DNA from 2 places in the Micrococcus sp. PSi08 genome. Region 2 is predicted to be linked to the other one. Evidence: predicted binding sites of a transcription regulator. Region 2 holds the regulator's gene; the other holds the start of a gene.

Region 1 (8,910 bases), on a different contig from region 2:
AGCGCGGCCGGGACGGGAGGGACCGCTGACGTGTGCGGCCGCTACGTGATGGCCCGTGCCACGAGCGACCTGGTGGCCCTGGGGGACGCCGAGACGAATGAGGAGCTGGTGCTGCGCCAGAGCTGGAACGTGGCGCCGACAGCCGAGGTGCCGATCCTCGTGGCGCATGCGGACGACGTCGGTGCCGGAGGCACCCGTGGGGGCGACGTCGGTGCCGGGGTGACCCGGCGGATCCACGTGGCACGCTGGGGCCTGGTGCCGCCGTGGGCGAAGGAGCTGTCCGTGGGGTCCCGTGCGTTCAACGCGCGCTCGGAGACCGTGGCCTCCAAGCCGACGTTCCGGGCCGCCGTCCGCGCTCGACGCTGCGCCGTGCCGGTGGAGGGCTACTACGAGTGGAAGACGCCGGAGCCTGGCGCCAAGGGTCCCGACGGGCGGGCCGCGAAGAAGCAGCCCTACTACGTGCACCCGGCCGGGGCCGGGGACGGCGAGGGGCCGGTCATCTGGTTCGCCGGCCTGTACGAGTGGTGGCAGGACCCCGAGGCCAAGGCCGCGGGGGAGGACGCCTGGGTCCTCTCGACGACGATCCTCACCATGGCCGCGCCCGACGCGGACGACGACGATCCGGTGCTCGCCGCACTCGGCCGGCTGCACGACCGGCTGCCCGTGCCCATGGACGCCGAGACGATGGGCCGGTGGCTCGCCCCGGACACGCTCGGGTCTGCCGAAGAAGCTGACGCCCTCGTGGGCGAGGTGTGCGCCGGCGCGTACGACGTCGCGGCGGGCTGGTCGCTGCGGCCCGTGGGGGGCGCCGTGGGGAATGTCCGGAACAACGGGCCGGAGCTGACCCAGGAGATGAGAGAGCAGCAGAGAACGCTGCTCTGAGGGACGGGGCGACGGGGATGACCTGCCCGTGAGGCGCGGGAACGCGGTGCCGCGGCACCGTGATCGGATCGAGACGGATCCGAGACCGTCCTGAACTCCCCCTGAGAATGGGCTCTGCGTAGCGTGGATGTCACCGGGCCGGCGCGAGCGCCGCATCTTTTGGAGGGGTGCCACAGTGAGGCCGGAGACGGTCATCTCCTGTTCACCCTGTCCGTGGACGGCACCCCGGTGGCCGCCGCTCTCTACGACGAGACCGCCGGCACTCCGGAGGGCAACAGAGGCCCCTCTGCCGGGCTCGTCTACGCGTGGGGCGAGCACAGCCTGGCCGACCCCGTGTTCGGGGACTACCCCGAGCGGTTCCTCACGCTGGAGCACGCCGAGCCGGGCGTGCTGCTGCCGTTCCGGCCCGAAGGCCTGGGCGACGACGTGGCGGTCGCGGAACTCTCGTGGGGTCCGCGCTGGGGTGCCCTCTGGCGCGACACCACGGTGGACTCCTTCACCGGGTTTCACTACCTCGCCGACGCGACATACCCGACCGACGACCGCCTCGTCCTCGACTGGTCGCTGGACGGGATGACCAAGAGTGAGGACGTCATCATCACCCAGGACGCGGCGCGGTCCGACGTCTTCGCGCTCGTCGAGTTGCTCGCGGACGGGCAGAAGCCCCGGGCCCTGAACGTGCCGGCGGGGGAGGACGCCCCGTCTCCCGGCGAGGCGGACCCGGTGCCGCCCGCCGAGCAGGAGCCCGTCGACACTCCGGCGCCCGTGGCCGGGGAGGAGCCGGGAGAGGGAACGGGCGGGGAGGAGACCCACACGACCCCGGACACGGTCGAGACCGGGCGTGAGGTTCCGGCGGGCGCGCTCGGAGCGCTCGCGGCCCTCGGCGCGGGACTCGTGCTCATGGCCCGGGGGCGGGTGCGCCGGGTCTGACACACCCGGCCGACGAGGGGGCCGCGGGGCGGTGGACGGGAGACCGTCGGCCGCCCCGCGGTCTGTGCTCAGCCGGCCGGAGCGGATTCGATGGGGCCGGTGCAGCCCCAGGCTGAGGAGTCGACGCTGCAGTCATCGGCGACATTGCGGGTGATGGTGCGCCAGATATTCGCGGTGACAGGGGCCGAGTCGAGGCTGATGGTGCCCGGGATGAGCACCCACTCGCCCCCGGCCTCCCGGTATTCGCCGATGTACACGGTGGTGAGGCGGACCGTGTACTGGCCGGTGTCCTCGTACACGTGGCTCGTGGGGGTGGGGACGTTGAACTCCGGCTGGCTCTGGCCTGCGACCGAGGTGGTCTTGGTGGGGGACCCGTCCCCGTAATCCCAGTGGAAGCTCACCGGCGCGGCGCGGAGTTCGACCTCGACCCCGTTGAGGGTGGTGACGAGCGTGCGCGTCTCGGCGTCTGCGTAGAAGTTCGTCTCCGCATTGCGGATCCCGCGTCCGCCATTGTCCGACCGGATCTCAGGCTCCAGCACGAGGAGCGTGCGGACCTCGTCGATGGAGACGGGCGGGGCGCCGTTGCTGGAGGCCTTGGCCGTCCAACATTTGGGGGCGCCATAGACGGGATTCGCATCAGGTTGACGGGTGTCTATGGTCTGCGCCCGGATCCATGAACCCTCGGGGCAGAAGTTGTCCTCCTGCTCTCGGCAGCTCTCGAAATCCGGATTGCCCAGCTGCCCTGAGAAGCATGCACTGACCGTCTTGTGCTCTAGGTGGGAGTCTCTGCCAGAGTCTCGACTCCTGCTCCCCGCGGTCACAGCACTTTTGCGATCAGGCCTTTTTTCATTACGACAGTGAGACGTTCCATTAAAAGAGTCTGATCGAGCGGAATAATTGATATTCGTTGATTTGCAGGTGGCGGAGGAAGGCGAAGTGACAGCCCAGGCGCCTGTCGCTCCGACACTAGCTAGCGTGATAGCCGCTGCCATAGCAATCAGTGTCTGGTGCTTCATTGAGACGGGTCTCCACCCTCGTAGGTCATTTCATCAATCACCCAGCGGCCGTTGTTGGTGTCGTAGGAGACCTCTACTAGCCAGGGCTGCTTCGACGCATGTGCGACTCGGGCGTCCTCTGGAATGGAGCCATCACTGGAATACCCGGTCCCGTCTTCAGTTGTGATGAGCAACGTCGAGATGTACCCGTTCTCCGACTGTGCAGTGAGCATCGAGTCAATTCGAGGTTCCGTGCCGGTGTACCAGCCACCATCCTTATAAATTCCATCAATGCTGTCGCTACGGACCGAACAGAACTCGCAATACTCGCTGTAGAGAGAGTCGAGGAGTTCCGTGTCTCCGGTCTGCTCGGCGTAGTAGTGCGCGTCCCAGAAATAGCGAATCGCCGCCTCGGCGCCCTCCTTGGTCTCTTCCTTCATGGCGGCGGGCATCTCCGGCTTGGGCACGTTCTGAGCGGGACCGTCGGCAGATGCGGGCACGTATTCGCCGGACCTGCTCTCCGTGGCCGTGGGGGATGAGCTGACGCCCGCGGTCTCGCTCGTGCTCGCGGGCGCGGACGTCTCGACGGCGGGCTTGGCGGACGAGGGTGACGTCGTCGACGACTCGGCGGGCTCGGACTGCCCGCCACAGGCGGTCAGTGCGAGCGCCAAGGCCACGCTGAGCGTGCCGGCCTGGGCGAATCGGTGGCGGCGCAGGGCGCGCCCGGGTGCGGTGAGAGACATTTCCCCTCCAACTGGACGTCCGTCGTGTGTCCGCGCCTCCCGCGCTGATCCCGCAGCGCGGTGCCCGTGGCATGCGAGGCCCGGTTGGTTCGGAGTATACGCAGGCGGATTGTGGTCCTGCTCGCATTGTCCACAGGACCGTGCCGGCGCACTTCTTCCGGCCCAAGAGACGATTTTCTCGTGCATGTGCGCCCCAGGGTCGGGTCGAGGTCCGCGGCCAGGACTCGGTCCCTCCCATCCCGGGGGCCATGCGTCCTTAACGTGTCCGGCGGGCGCCCTACCTTCGCACACATCGCATTCGAACACGTGTTCGAGTACGATCGGGGGTGCGGCCCCACCTTCCCACTTCTTCCCCGCGTCCGGTCCGCCGGACGGGCCGCGCTCCCATCGCCCGACGGCACCCCGTCGTCGGTCCGGTCAGCAGTGCACAGGGAGAGAAGCAGAATGGGAGTCCTCACACAGTCGGTGGCGGTGGAGTGCGGGGCAGACGGTACCCCGCAGGGGCTGCGCTGGAACGGGCGGGACTACGTCCTCGCAGAGCGCCCCGTGCGCTGGTTCGAGCGGCGCCGCTGGTGGGCGGAGGAGGTCCGCGCGGAGAAGGGCCGCGGCGCCGGTCTCGTCGACCACGAGATGTGGCGGCTGCAGGTCCGCCTGGCCCGGGCCGGCGCCGCGCCCCTGCAGACCCTCGACGTCGCCCACCACCTGGACTCCGGCCGGTGGCGGCTCGTGCGCGTCCACGAGCACGCCCAGGACCTGAGGCGGTCGGCATGAGCCGGGCCACCGCGGCCGGACGCACCGCCGCACCCTTCGCCCACCTGCACGTCGCCTCCGCGTTCAGTGCCCACTACGGGGCCAGCTGGCCCGAGGACCTCGTGGCCGCCGCCGCGGCCGCGGACATGGACCTGCTGGCCTGCACCGACCGGGACGGGCTCTACGGCATGGCCAAGCACGTGGGCGCCTGCCTGCGCCACGGCATCACCCCGATCGTGGGCGTGGACCTGGCCGTCCGGTGGAGCGAGGACGAGGACGCCGGCCGCGTGGTCGTGCTCGCCCGAGGCGGCTGTCATGGCTCCGGCTACCGCTCCCTGTGCGAGCTAGTCTCCGCCGCCCACGCCCGCACCACCGGGGGAGCGGCGGGCGGCAGCCCCTGGGCCAGCGTCGCCGAGCTCGCCGCCGCGGCGGCCGGCCGGGTCCCCACCGCCGCCAACCGGGACAACCCGCCCACCCCCGAGCTGTTCGTCCTCCTCGGCCCGGACTCGGACGTCGGCCGCCACCTGGCCCGCCGCCGGTACGCGGCCGGCCTCGCCGCCCTGCGCCGCTGGAAGGCGGCCCTGCCCGCAGGCAGCCCCCACGCCGACGTCGTCACCCACCTCTCCGCCCCCGGCCGCCGCCTCGACACCGGGCACGCCGTGAAGACCCTCCGCGCCGCCCGCCAGGCCCGCATCCCCGCCGTCCTGACCAACGCCGTGCGCTACGCGGCCCCGGACGGCGCCGCCACCGCGGACGTCCTCGACGCCGTCCGTGCCCTCAGCTCCCTCGACGCCCTCCACGACCTGCAGCCCAACGGACAGGGCTGGCTCAAGTCCACCGCCGCCATGCACCGCATCGCCCACGAGGTCGCCTTCGCCGCCGACGACCGCCCCGCCCCCCTGCTCGAGGCCACCCGCCGCCTCGCCGAGGCCTGCGCACTCGACCCCGAGACCGACCTCGGCTGGGGCGTGCCCCGCGTCCCCGAGGCCGCCGTCATCGGCATCGACGGCCCCCCGGAGCACGTGCTGCGCGAGCGCACCCGCACCGGCCTCCTCGCCCGCTACCCCCACCTCCACACCGGGGGAGGCCTCCCCGGCACCAGCCAGGCGGCCCGAGACCTGCAGGACCGCGCCGAGCACGAGCTCGGCATCATCACCCGACTCGGCTTCTCCTCCTACTTCCTCACCGTGGCCGCCGTCGTCGACCTCATCGAGGGCATGGGCATCCGCGTGGCCGCCCGCGGCTCCGGCGCCTCCTCCCTCGTCAACCACGCCCTGCGCATCTCCCATGTCGACCCCATGGCCAACGGCCTGATCATGGAGCGCTTCCTCTCCACCGACCGCTCCACCCTCCCGGACATCGACATCGACGTGGAGTCCGCCCGCCGCCACGAGATCTACCACGCCGTCGTCGAGCGCTTCGGCGCCGAGCGCACCACCCTCATGAGCATGCAGAACGCCTACCGGGCCCGCGGCGCCGTCCGCGACGCCGGCCTCGCCCTCGGCATGCCCGAACCCGAGGTGGACGCCATCGCCAAGCAGCTCTGGCGCTTCTCCGCCTCGAACTTCCGCGAGGCACTCCAGCGCATGCCCGAACTCGGCGGCCTCTCCCGCCGCATCGAGTCCGGCCGCGCCGAGGGCGACCGCCAGCTGGACCTGCTCGTCGACCTCACCGAACGCCTCGACCGCCTGCCCCGCCACATCTCCATGCACCCCTGCGGCGTCATCCTCGGCGACGCCACCCTGCTGCACCGCACCCCCGTCCAGCCCTCCGGCATGGGCCTGCCCATGAGCCAGTTCGACAAGCACGACATGGACCCCATGGGCTTCCTCAAGCTCGACATCCTCGGCGTGCGCATGCAGTCCGCCATCGCCTACACGATCGCCGAGGTCGAACGCACCACGGGCGAGCGCATCGACCTCGAACAGGTGCCCCTCGACGACGACGCCACCTACGCGATGATCCGCACCACCCACACCCTCGGCTGCTTCCAGATCGAGTCCCCGGGCCAGCGCGAGCTCGTCGGCAAACTCGCCCCCCGCGAGTTCAACGACCTCACCGTGGACATCTCCCTCTTCCGCCCCGGCCCCATGCAGTCCGACATGGTCCGGCCCTTCCTCGAACAGCGGCACGGCTGGGCACCCGCCCACTACCCGCACCCCGACCTGCGGCCCGTCCTCGCCGAGACCCACGGGGTCACCGTCTTCCACGAACAGGTCCTGCGCACCATGGACGTCATGACCGGCTGCGGACTGGCCCGCGCCGACGAGCACCGCCGCCTCCTCGGCGGCCCGCAGGAACACCTCGTCGAAGAGGCCTTCCGCACCGGCGCCCTCGCCCGCGGCTACTCCCTCGACGTCATCGACGAGGTCTGGGCCACCATCTCCGCCTTCGGCTCCTTCGGCTTCTGCAAGGCCCACGGCGCCGCCTTCGCCGTCCCCACCTACCACTCCGCCTGGCTCAAGACCCACCACCCCGCCGCCTTCATGGCCGCCATCCTCGAACACGACCCCGGCATGTACCCCGCCCGCCTCATGGTCGCCGAGGCCCGCCGCATGGGCATCCCCGTCCTGCCCGTGGACGTCAACGCCTCCTCGCGCCACGTCCACGTCGAGTGGGTCCCCGCCCACCCCGAGGTCGACGACGGCGCCCCCGGCCGCTGGGGCATCCGCCTGCCCCTCACCAGCCTCTCCGGACTCAGCGAAGCCGAGACCGACCGCCTCGACGCCGGCCGCCCCTACCGCTCCCTCGCCGACGTCCGCGACCGCGCCCGCCCCACCGCCCGCAACCTCGAACGCCTCGCCCAGCTCGGCGCCCTCGACTGCCTCCTCCCACCCGGCGGCGCCTCCCGCACCGACCTCGTCCACCACCTCGAACTCCAGCACTCCACCACCCGCGGCACCGCCCCCGGCCGCACCGCCCCGCGCTCGCGGTCCGCCCGTCCACGGCAGGTGGAGGGCCAGCTGGCCCTGGACCTGCCGGACACCGAGCTCACCGCCCTCGCCCCGCTCTTCCCGGACCCGGCCCCGGCCGCCCGGGTCCGCACCGAGCTGGAGCTCACCGCCCTGGACGTCACCGCCCACCTCATGGACTCCCACGCCCCGTACCTGGACGCGCTCGGCGTCACCCGGGCGAAGGACCTGCTCGGGCTGCGCACGCAGTCCCGGGTGCTCGTGGCCGGGGTGCGCGTGGCCACCCAGACCCCGCCCATGCGCAGCGGCAAGCGGGTGGTGTTCCTCTCCGTGGACGACGGCACCGGATGCGTGGACGCCTCCTTCTTCACCGAGGCCCAGCACGCCTCCGGGGAGATGCTCTTCTCCGCCCGCCTCCTGCTGATCGAGGGCACCGTCCGGCGCACCGGCGACCGGGCCGTGTCCGTCCAGGCCGTGCGCGCCTGGGACCTGCACCGGCCCGAGACGCTCCCGGACCCCGACTACCTGGACGCCACCCGGCAGCAGTGGCGGGACTGGCTCGCGGCGGACCGCCGAGCCGCCGCCGCGCGCCGCAGCGGCCGGGCGGGCACCGGGGCGCAGCCCCTGCCGGACATCCCGCACCACGGCACGGGCGGCTGGCCCGTGAAGGTGCGTACCGACGTCGGACCGGCCGGCGGGGCCCGCCCCGGCCGCACGGCACCCGATCGGCCCGCGCCGGAGCACACCCCGATCCCGGTGCCCCACCCGGAGACGTGGGAGCTGCTGCCCACCCCGGACAGATGAGACCGCTCGCCTCCGTGCCCCGCCGTCCGGCCGCGCCCCTAGAATGGGACGCGGCCGACGGTGGCCCCCGTACGCCACCGATCCCGAAGCCAGACCTCGAAGGAGCACCGTGTCGGAGCCGAAGAACATCCTGCTGACCGTGGACGGAGAGCTGCGGGAGGTGACGCACGGCACCACCGGCCTCGACCTCTTCCGCGAGAAGCCGACCACCGCCGTGATGCGGGTGGACGGCCTGCTCTGGGACCTGGCCCGCGAGATCCCCGCCGGCGCGTCCGTCGAATCGGTGGACATCACGGAGCCCGAGGGACTCGAGGTGCTGCGGCACTCCACCGCCCACGTGATGGCCCAGGCCGTGCAGCAGCTGCGCCCGGGCGCCAAGCTCGGCATCGGCCCGTACATCACGGACGGCTTCTACTTCGACTTCGACGTCGACGAGCCCTTCACCCCCGAGGACCTCAAGCAGATCTCCTCGCTCATGCAGAAGATCGTGAAGTCCGGCCAGACCTTCCGCCGCCGCGTCGTGGACGAGGAGACCGCCCGCGCCGAGATGGCGAACGAGCCCTACAAGCTCGAGCTGCTCGGCAAGAAGGACGCCGCGGACACCGCCGGCGAGGGCGCCTCCGTGGAGGTCGGGGCCGGGGAGATCACCATCTACGACAACGTGGACCGCAAGACCGGCGACGCCGTGTGGTGCGACCTCTGCCGCGGCCCGCACCTGCCCTCCACCAAGCTCATCGGCAACGGCTTCGCGCTCACCCGCTCCGCCGCCGCCTACTGGCTCGGCAACGAGAAGAACAAGCAGCTGCAGCGCATCTACGGCACCGCCTGGGCCAGCAAGGACGACCTCAAGGCCTACCAGGAGCGCCTCGCCGAGGCCGAGCGCCGCGACCACCG
Region 2 (8,910 bases):
TCGCCACGCTGGACCCCACCGTGCGCAAGGCCATGACGCCGGACGGCATCGGCTACACCCTCTCGGACACGGTCGGCTTCGTGCGGAACCTGCCCACGCAGCTGGTCGAGGCGTTCCGCTCCACCCTCGAGGAGGTCGCGGACGCGGACGTCATCCTGCACGTCGTGGACGGCTCGCACCCGGACCCCGAGGGCCAGATCGCCGCGGTGCGCTCCGTGTTCGCGGAGGTGGACGCGCACCGGATCCCCGAGATCATCGTGCTGAACAAGGCGGACGCCGCGGACCCGGCCGTCATCGCCCGGATCCGGGCCAAGGAGCCCCACGCCGTGGTGGTCTCCGCGCGCACCGGCGAGGGCATCGACGAGCTCGAGCGCGCCATCGCGGCCACCATCCCGCGGCCTGACGTGCGGCTCGAACTGCTGGTCCCGTTCACCCGGGGTGAGCTGGTCTCCCGCCTCCACTCGGCGGACGCGGAGATCCTGGCCGAGGGCTACGAGGAGGGCGGCACCCGCCTGTCCGTGCTGGTCCGTGAGGACATCGCGCCGGACTTCGCCGAGTTCGTCGTGGAGGCGGACGCGTCGTGAGCGACCGGGCGAAGGAAGCCGGGGCGGGCGGCGCGCAGCCACGCACGGAGCACGAGCGCGAGGCGCTGCGCCTCCTGGACGCCGCGGTGCAGGCCACCGGCGGCCAGCACCGCGCGGGTCAGCGGGAGATGGTGCTGCAGGTGGCGCGCGCCCTCGAGTCGCGCCGCCACCTGCTCGTGCAGGCCGGCACCGGCACCGGCAAGTCCCTGGCCTACCTGATCCCCGCGCTCCAGCACGCGATGACGCAGGAGGACCCCGTCGTCGTCGCCACGGCCACGCTCGCCCTGCAGGCCCAGATCATGAAGCGGGACGCCCCTCGGCTGGTCGAGGCGCTCAAGGACGAGCTGCCTCGCGAGCCCGTCGTCGCCCTGGTCAAGGGCCGCTCCAACTACCTGTGCCGCCACAAGGTGGACGGCGGCTACCCCGGGGACGAGGGCGAGGAGGCCCTCTTCACGGTCGCCGACGACGGCGGGGTGATCGGCTCCGCCACGGACGGCGCCGCCGGGCCCTCCTCCCTGTTGGGCAAGGAGGTCATGTACCTGCGGGCGTGGGCGGACCAGACCGAGACCGGGGACCGCGACGACCTCGAGGTCCCCGTCACCGACCGCGCGTGGCGGCAGGTCTCCGTCTCCGCAGTCGACTGCCTCGGCGCGTCCCGCTGCCCCCAGGCCGAGGAGTGCTTCTCCGAGCGGGCCCGCGCGGACGCGGCGGACGCGGACGTCGTGGTCACCAACCACGCGATGCTCGCCATCAGCGCCTTCGAGGGGCTCGCGGTGCTGCCGGCGTACTCGGCCGTCGTCGTGGACGAGGCCCACGAGCTGCAGGACCGGGTGACCGGTGCGGTCACGGGGCAGCTGTCCGGGTCGATCGTGCACGGCGCGGCCACCTCGCTGCGCCGCCACACCACGGTGGCCGTGGAGGACCTGATCGAGGCCGGGGCGGCCCTGGACCGCGCGTTCACGGACACCCCGTCCGGCCTGATCGCCGCGGGCCCGGACGAGGTGCAGGAGCAGGCCCTCACCGGCGTCCTCACCGCCGCGCGTCAGTGCCTGTCCGACCTCGGCCAGGACAAGGACAAGGAGGCCGATGCCGACGGCGGACGGCAGATGGCGCGCTCGCGGATCCTCGAGGTCCTCGAGGTGGTGGAGCGCATGCTCGCGGCCCGGCCCGAGGCCGACTTCCCCGAGGTGCTGTGGGCCACCCGCCCCGGCCACTTCGAGCCCGGCGTGGGCTGGCAGCCGGGGGACGAGACCGACCCGCCCCAGCTCTACGTGGCCCCGCTCTCGGTGGCCGGCAAGCTGCGGGAGGGCCTGTTCGGCAAGGCGACGACGGTGCTCACCTCCGCCACGCTCACCGTGGGCTCGGGGGAGCGCCGGTTCGACTCGGTGGCCGGCGACGTGGGCCTGGCCGGCCCGGACGCCCCGAAGTTCGAGGCCCTCGACGTCGGCAGCCCCTTCGACTACCCGCGTCAGGGGGTGCTCTACGTGGCCCGGCACCTGCCCCGGCCCGGCCGGACGGCCTCGCCCGAGTCCCTGGATGAGCTCGAGGCGCTCCTGAGGGCGTCGCGGGGCGGGGCCCTCGGCCTGTTCTCCTCGCGCCGGGCGGCCGAGGACGCCGCCGCCGAGATGCGCCGTCGGCTCGGGCCGAAGACCACGATCCTGTGCCAGGGGGACGCGACCCTCTCCGCCCTCGTGCGCCAGTTCTCCGAGGAGCCGGACACGTCCCTGTTCGGGACCATGAGCCTGTGGCAGGGCGTGGACGTGCCGGGGAACTCGCTGCGGCTCGTGGTGATCGACCGCATCCCGTTCCCGCGGCCGGACGACCCGCTCTCCCAGGCCCGCACCCGGGACGTCGCCCGGCACGGCGGCAACGGGTTCATGCGGATCTCCGCCACGCATGCGGCCGTGCGCATGGCCCAGGGCGCCGGGCGCCTCGTGCGCTCCGTGACGGACCGCGGCGTGGTGGCCGTGCTGGACCCCCGCCTGGCCACCGAGCGGTACGGCGGCTACATCACGAGCGCCCTGCCGGACTTCTGGCGCACCACGGACCGCGACGTCGTCCGCGGGGTGCTGGCACGGCTCGCCTCGGGCGATTGACCTCGCTCGGCCTCGGGCCGTCGGCCCGGCCGGAGGGAGCGGGTCAGAGCGAACGCAGGACCGTGACGACCCGCCCCATCACGGTGGCGTGATCGCCGAGGATGGGCTCGTAGGCCGTGTTCTGGGGGAGGAGCCAGGTGTGCCCGTCGCGGCGGCGGAAGGTCTTCACGGTGGCCTCGTCGTCGAGGAGGGCCGCGACGATGTCGCCATTCTCCGCCGTGTCCTGCCGGCGCACCACCACCCAGTCGCCGTCGCAGATCGCGGCGTCCACCATCGAGTCGCCCGTGACGCGCAGCATGAACAGCTCGCCCTCGCCCGTGAGGCGTCGCGGGATCGCCATGACGTCCTCGACCTGCTGCTCAGCCAGGACCGGTCCGCCCGCCGCGATGCGGCCGACCCAGGGGACCGGCACGCTGTCCGCCTCGTCTGCGCCGGTGTGCCACGCGGGGATCGCGGAGACCCGCGACGACGGCGCAGCGGTGGGGGAGGCGGCCTCGCCCAGCGGGGTGCCGTCCACGTCGAGCAGCACCTCGAGGGCACGCGGGCGTCCGGGGTCGCGCCGGATGTAGCCGTGCCGCTCGAGACGGCCCAGCTGGTGCGTGACGGAGGAGAGCGAGGCCAGGCCCGCGGCGTCGCCGATCTCGCGCATGGAGGGCGGGTAGCCGTGGTCGGCGATCGCGTCCCGGATGGTCTGCACGATCCGCCGCTGGCGGTCGGTGAGCGGCGCGCGCGCCGCCGGCTGATCGTCGGTGGTGCTCATGGCTGCCGTCCGTTCTCCCGGGGTGATGGTGGCCGGACTCGTGTTCCGGCGTCCGGCTGCCGTCCGGACGCTTACCGTGTCCGCCCCCGCTGGTTGCCTGTGTCTTGGCGGTCCCGGGGCGTTCCGGGGCGTCCGTGCATGGCCTCGAGCCTAGAGGAGAGCCGCCTCTCCTTCAAAGATATGTTCGATCTCGTCGTGGCATGTCTCGAACACCTGTGCTAGAAAGGCATTCGAACGGATTCGAACACATGTTCGATCACCTGGAGGGCATCCGCCCCGGAGGAGGACACCATGACGCTCACCACCGCCCAGTTCGCCGGTTCGCCCGCGACGGCGCGGCCGCGTCCGGCCACCATCCGTCTGACCCGCCGCGGCCGCCTCGTGCTGCGGGGGATCCCCGTGATCGCCGCGGCCGTGGCCGCCACGCTGGCGGCCGCCTTCTTCCTGGGTGTGCTGCTGTCGCCCGCCGCGGTGTCCGCGGACACCGCGGGACCGGCCACCCAGTCCGTCACGGTCATGCCCGGGGACAGCCTGTGGACCATCGCCACCACGGTGGCGCCGGAGGCGGACGTCTACGAGGTGATCGCCACGATCGACGAGCTCAACGGGCTCGAGGGCCGGGCCCCCGCCCCGGGCGAGGAGCTGTTCGTCCCGGCCACGCGGTGACGCACGGCGGGCCTCGCCCTCCACGGTTCCTAGACTGGCGGCCATGACCGACCTCAGCTCTCTGCCCCTGCGCGAGAACCTCCGCGGCCTGAGCCCCTACGGCGCCCCCCAGCTGGACGTGCCGTACATGCTCAACACCAACGAGAACACGCATCCGGTGCCTCAGGAGGTCGCCACCGCGATCGCCGAGCGGGTCGCGGCCGTCGCCGGGGGGCTGAACCGCTACCCGGACCGCGAGTTCACGGGGCTGCGACGCGCGCTCGCCGGCTACCTCGGCCACGGCCTCACGGCGGGCCACGTGTGGGCCGGCAACGGCTCCAACGAGATCCTGCAGCAGATCCTCCAGGCCTTCGGCGGCCCCGGGCGGACACTGCTGAGCTTCCTGCCCTCGTACTCCATGTACCCGCTGCTGGCCGGCGGCACGGACACCGTGTTCGTGGACGGCGGCCGCGCCGCGGACCACACCCTCAGCGCCGAGCACGCGGCGGCCATGGTGCGGGAGCACCGTCCGCACGTCGTCTTCCTGGCCTCGCCCAACAACCCGACGGGCACCGCCCTGGACCTGGCGACCATCGAGGCCGTGTACGCCGCGCAGGCGCAGAACGAGGCCGCCGGCGGGCCCGGCGCCATGGTCGTCGTGGACGAGGCCTACGCGGAGTTCGCCCTCGCCGGCACCCGCTCCGCCCTCACCCTCCTGCCCGGCCGGGAGCGGCTGATCGTCACGCGCACCATGTCCAAGGCGTTCGCCCTGGCCGGCGCGCGCCTGGGCTACCTGGCCGCGGACCCCGCCGTCACCGACGCCCTGCGCCTGGTGCGCCTGCCGTACCACCTCTCCGCGGTCACGCAGGCCACGGCGGAGGCTGCTCTCGACCACGTGGACGCGCTGCTGCGCACCGTGGAGGACATCAAGGCCCAGCGCGACCGCATCGTCTCCACCCTGCGCGGCCTGGGACTGAGGCCCTCGGTGTCCGACTCGAACTTCGTCTTCTTCGGTCACCTCGAGGACGCCTCCGACGTGTGGCGCCGCCTGCTCGACCGCGGCGTCCTCGTGCGGGACGTCGGCATCCCGCACCACCTGCGCGTCACCGCCGGCACCGAGGCGGAGACGACGGCGTTCCTCACCGCTCTCGCGGAGGTCCTCGGCGAGACCGGGGACCGGTCCTGAGGCGTCACCGGAGTCTCGGCGTCCGCCCGGCTCCCTAGGATAGGGACAGCGCGCGCGGCGCCCCGGCCCGCCGGCACCGGCCGCGCGCACCCGCATCCCCCCGCACCCGTCCCGGACCGGTGCGGACCCAGCCCGAGGAGGACCCGTGGCAGCCGAGCTGATCTCCGGACGCCGTGCGCGCATGACGCGCACCACGAGCGAGTCGGACGTGTACGTCGAGATGGATCTGGACGGCACCGGCCGCGCTGAGATCTCCACCACCGTGCCGTTCTACGACCACATGCTCACCGCGCTGTCCCGGCACTCCCAGATCGACCTGACGGTCCGTGCCACCGGGGACACGCACATCGACGTGCACCACACGGTCGAGGACGTCGCCATCACCCTGGGCGAGGTGCTCAAGACCGCGCTCGGGGACAAGTCCGGCATCCGCCGCTTCGGCGAGGCGTCCGTGCCGCTGGACGAGGCGCTGGCGCGCGCCGTCGTCGACGTCTCCGGCCGGCCGTACCTCGTGCACGAGGGCGAGCCCGAGGGCCAGCAGTACCACCTCATCGGCGGGCACTTCACCGGTTCCATGACCCGCCATGTGTTCGAGTCGATCACGTACCACGCGGCGATCTGCCTCCACATGGACGTCGTGCGAGGCCGGGATCCGCACCACATCGTCGAGGCGCAGTTCAAGGCCTTCGCCCGCGCCCTGCGCGCCGCCGTCGAGGACGACCCCCGCATGACCGGCGTGCCCTCCACCAAGGGCGCCCTCTGATGGCCCGCCCCACCACCGTCCCCGGCGTGCGGCCGCGCGTCGCCGTCCTGGACTACGGCTCGGGCAACGTGCACTCGGCGCTGCGTGCCGTGGAGCGGGCCGGCGCGGAGGTCGAGCTCACGCGCGATCCGCAGGCCGTGCAGGAGGCCGACGGGCTGCTCGTGCCCGGCGTCGGGGCGTACGCGTCCGTGATGCGGGCACTGACCGAGGTCGGCGGCACCCGCTGGATCGGCCGCCGCGTGGCCGGGGGCCGACCCGTCCTCGGCATCTGCGTGGGCCACCAGATCCTCTTCGACGCCGGCGTCGAGCACGGCGAGCGCACCGCAGGCATGGGGGAGTGGCCGGGTGTCGTCGCCGAGCTGCCCGCCGAGGTCCTGCCCCACATGGGCTGGAACACCGTCCGGCCGCCCGAGGGCAGCGCCCTCTTCGCGGGCATCGAGGACGAGCGGTTCTACTTCGTCCACTCCTACGGCGTGCTCGAATGGGAGTTCGACCAGACGATCTCCGCCATGCGTCCGCCCCAGGTCACCTGGGCGCACCACGGCGCGGACTTCATCGCCGCCGTGGAGAACGGCCCCCTGTCCGCCACGCAGTTCCACCCCGAGAAGTCCGGGGACGCCGGGCTGCAGCTGCTGCGCAACTGGCTGGAGACCCTCTGATGCCCTACTGGTCCGTCCTCTACCTCGCCCTCGGCGGGCTGCTGCTCGGCGCCGCCTGGTCCATGCGCACGCAGAAGGCGCCGCTGTGGGCCATCGTGATCGTCCTCGTGCTGGCCGGCATGGCCATCGCCGCCTCCTTCCTGACCGTCGGCGCCTGACCGCGCCGGCCGCCCCACCCGAGAGGAACCCCATGACCCCGAACGCCCCCGCCCTCGAGCTGCTGCCCGCCGTCGACGTCCAGGACGGCCAGGCCGTCCGCCTCGTCCAGGGCGAGGCCGGCAGCGCCACCTCGTACGGCGACCCGGTCACCGCCGCCCTGGACTGGCAGCGCGCCGGCGCGGAGTGGATCCACCTCGTGGACCTGGACGCGGCCTTCGGTCGCGGTGACAACCGCGAGGTCATGCGCCGTGTGGTGGAGGAGATCGGCGTGAAGATCGAGCTGTCCGGCGGCATCCGCGACGACGCCTCGCTCGAGAACGCCCTCGAGATGGGTGCGGCGCGCGTGAACCTGGGCACCGCCGCCCTCGAGGACCCGGACTGGACCGCGCGCGTCATCGAGCGCTTCGGCGACCGGGTGGCCGTGGGCCTCGACGTGCGCGGCACCACGCTCGCCGCCCGCGGCTGGACCAAGGAGGGCGGCGACCTCTGGGAGGTGCTCGCCCGCCTCGAGGATGCCGGCTGCGCCCGCTACGTGGTCACCGACGTCACGAAGGACGGCACGCTCAAGGGGCCGAACACGGAGCTGCTCGCCCAGGTCTGCGCGAAGACCGCGAAGCCGGTCGTCGCCTCGGGCGGCATCTCCTCCCTCGAGGACGTTGCCGCGCTCGCGGCCATGACCGGCCAGGGCGTCGAGGGCGCGATCATGGGCAAGGCGCTGTACGCCGGCCGCTTCAGCCTGGAGCAGGCGCTGGCCGTCGCCGGCGGCGCCACGGTGGAGCAGGCGCGCTCCGAGCAGCCCGGCCCGGTCGCCCCGTGACGGGCTCGCACGACGACGGCGGCCTGGCCCGCGACGACGGGCTCGGTCCGATCGACGAGACGGTCGCGGTGCCGCATCCGGCGGCCCGGGAGCTGCCGGGGCACATCCGGGCCGCACTCGACCGCATGCGGGAGAAGACCGCGGGCGAGAACACCGCGGACACCGCGGGCGTCCCGTGGCAGGGCCGTGACCTCTCCGGCCCCGGCGTGGACGGCTCCGCGAACCCGTTGCACGTGTTCGACGAGGACGACGGCACCAGCCCGGCCGAGTGGACCGCCGTCATGTCGGCCCTGACGGACGGCTCCGCCGGTGAGCGGGAGGTGACGGAGGTGCTCGCGCGCATCCGCGTGTTCGCCGCCGTCGTGCCCACCCTTGCCGTGGACGAGGACGACGTCCACGACCACGCCGACCACACCGGTCACGAGCACGACGTCGCGGCGCACGGGGACAAGGCCGCGGACGTGGCCCTCGTGACCATGCGCGCGCCGGACGGCCGGCAGGCGCTGCCGGTGTTCACGAACGTGCCCGCGCTGACGGCATGGAACCCGGTCGCCCGACCCGTGGCCGTGTGGCTGCCGCGTGCCTGCCTGTCCGCCGTGGACGAGGGCTGTGAGCTCGTCGTCATCGACGCCGGCGCCGAGCACACGTACGTGGTGCGACGCCCGGCCGTGTGGTCGCTCGCCCAGCAGAGGGAGTGGACCCCCGCCTATCGGGACCAGGAGATCGCGGACGAGATCGCCGAGGTCGCCGACCTGGTCCCGAACCTGCTCAACCTGGGCCTCGCACCCGGGTCGGGGGTGGCCACGCACACGGGCTCCGGCGCGGTGATGAACGGAGGCGGGGCCGGGCCCGAGCTGCAGATCGTCGCGATGCCCACCCGGGACGCCGACGCGGCCGGGGTGCGCCTGATGACGGCCACGCTCAAGACCCTCCTGGCGGACCTGCCGCTGCTGGCCGAGCGGGCCGACTCCGTGGAGATCACGGTCCGCCGACCCTGATCGGTCGCCCGGCCTGTCCGGTACCGTTGAGGGGGAGGGGAGGGCCCGTGGTGGCCCCACCCCATCCTGGAGGCCGTGCGCCGCGCGCCGGCCCCATGCCTCCCATCCTCCGAGGAGTACCCATGAGAACCAGAACCTTGACCGGCGTCGCCACCGCGGCGCTGGGCGCGGTGGTGGTGGCCGGTGCCGGCCCCGCCCTCGCGCAGACCACGCTCACCCAGGGCTCGGCGATCACCGCGCCGG

What was found. The regulator LexA, encoded in region 2, represses DNA repair genes until DNA is damaged. The targets are predictions, from matches to a motif close to TCGAACANNTGTTCGA.
Region 1: a site for LexA is predicted at 3,849-3,864, ahead of ACFI33_RS05040 (DUF6504 family protein). Genes of this name have one in related genera too.

What each region holds. Positions count from the first base shown of each region.
Region 1 covers NZ_JBHNYP010000010.1:68,871-77,780, forward strand. Annotated here, with positions in the region: gene ACFI33_RS05015 (hypothetical protein) at 1-29, shown strand, start outside; gene ACFI33_RS05020 (SOS response-associated peptidase) at 31-882, shown strand; gene ACFI33_RS05025 (hypothetical protein) at 1,096-1,812, shown strand; gene ACFI33_RS05030 (PKD domain-containing protein) at 1,881-2,351, opposite strand; gene ACFI33_RS05035 (DUF6318 family protein) at 2,825-3,550, opposite strand; gene ACFI33_RS05040 (DUF6504 family protein) at 3,995-4,321, shown strand; gene ACFI33_RS05045 (DNA polymerase III subunit alpha) at 4,318-8,016, shown strand; gene thrS (threonine--tRNA ligase) at 8,126-8,910, shown strand, end outside.
Region 2 covers NZ_JBHNYP010000023.1:9,376-18,285, forward strand. Annotated here, with positions in the region: gene hflX (GTPase HflX) at 1-584, shown strand, start outside; gene ACFI33_RS08910 (ATP-dependent DNA helicase) at 581-2,680, shown strand; gene lexA (transcriptional repressor LexA) at 2,724-3,440, opposite strand; gene ACFI33_RS08920 (LysM peptidoglycan-binding domain-containing protein) at 3,732-4,106, shown strand; gene ACFI33_RS08925 (histidinol-phosphate transaminase) at 4,150-5,271, shown strand; gene hisB (imidazoleglycerol-phosphate dehydratase HisB) at 5,453-6,034, shown strand; gene hisH (imidazole glycerol phosphate synthase subunit HisH) at 6,034-6,693, shown strand; gene ACFI33_RS08940 (hypothetical protein) at 6,693-6,851, shown strand; gene priA (bifunctional 1-(5-phosphoribosyl)-5-((5-phosphoribosylamino)methylideneamino)imidazole-4-carboxamide isomerase/phosphoribosylanthranilate isomerase PriA) at 6,884-7,669, shown strand; gene ACFI33_RS08950 (SseB family protein) at 7,666-8,667, shown strand; gene ACFI33_RS08955 (trypsin-like serine protease) at 8,790-8,910, shown strand, end outside.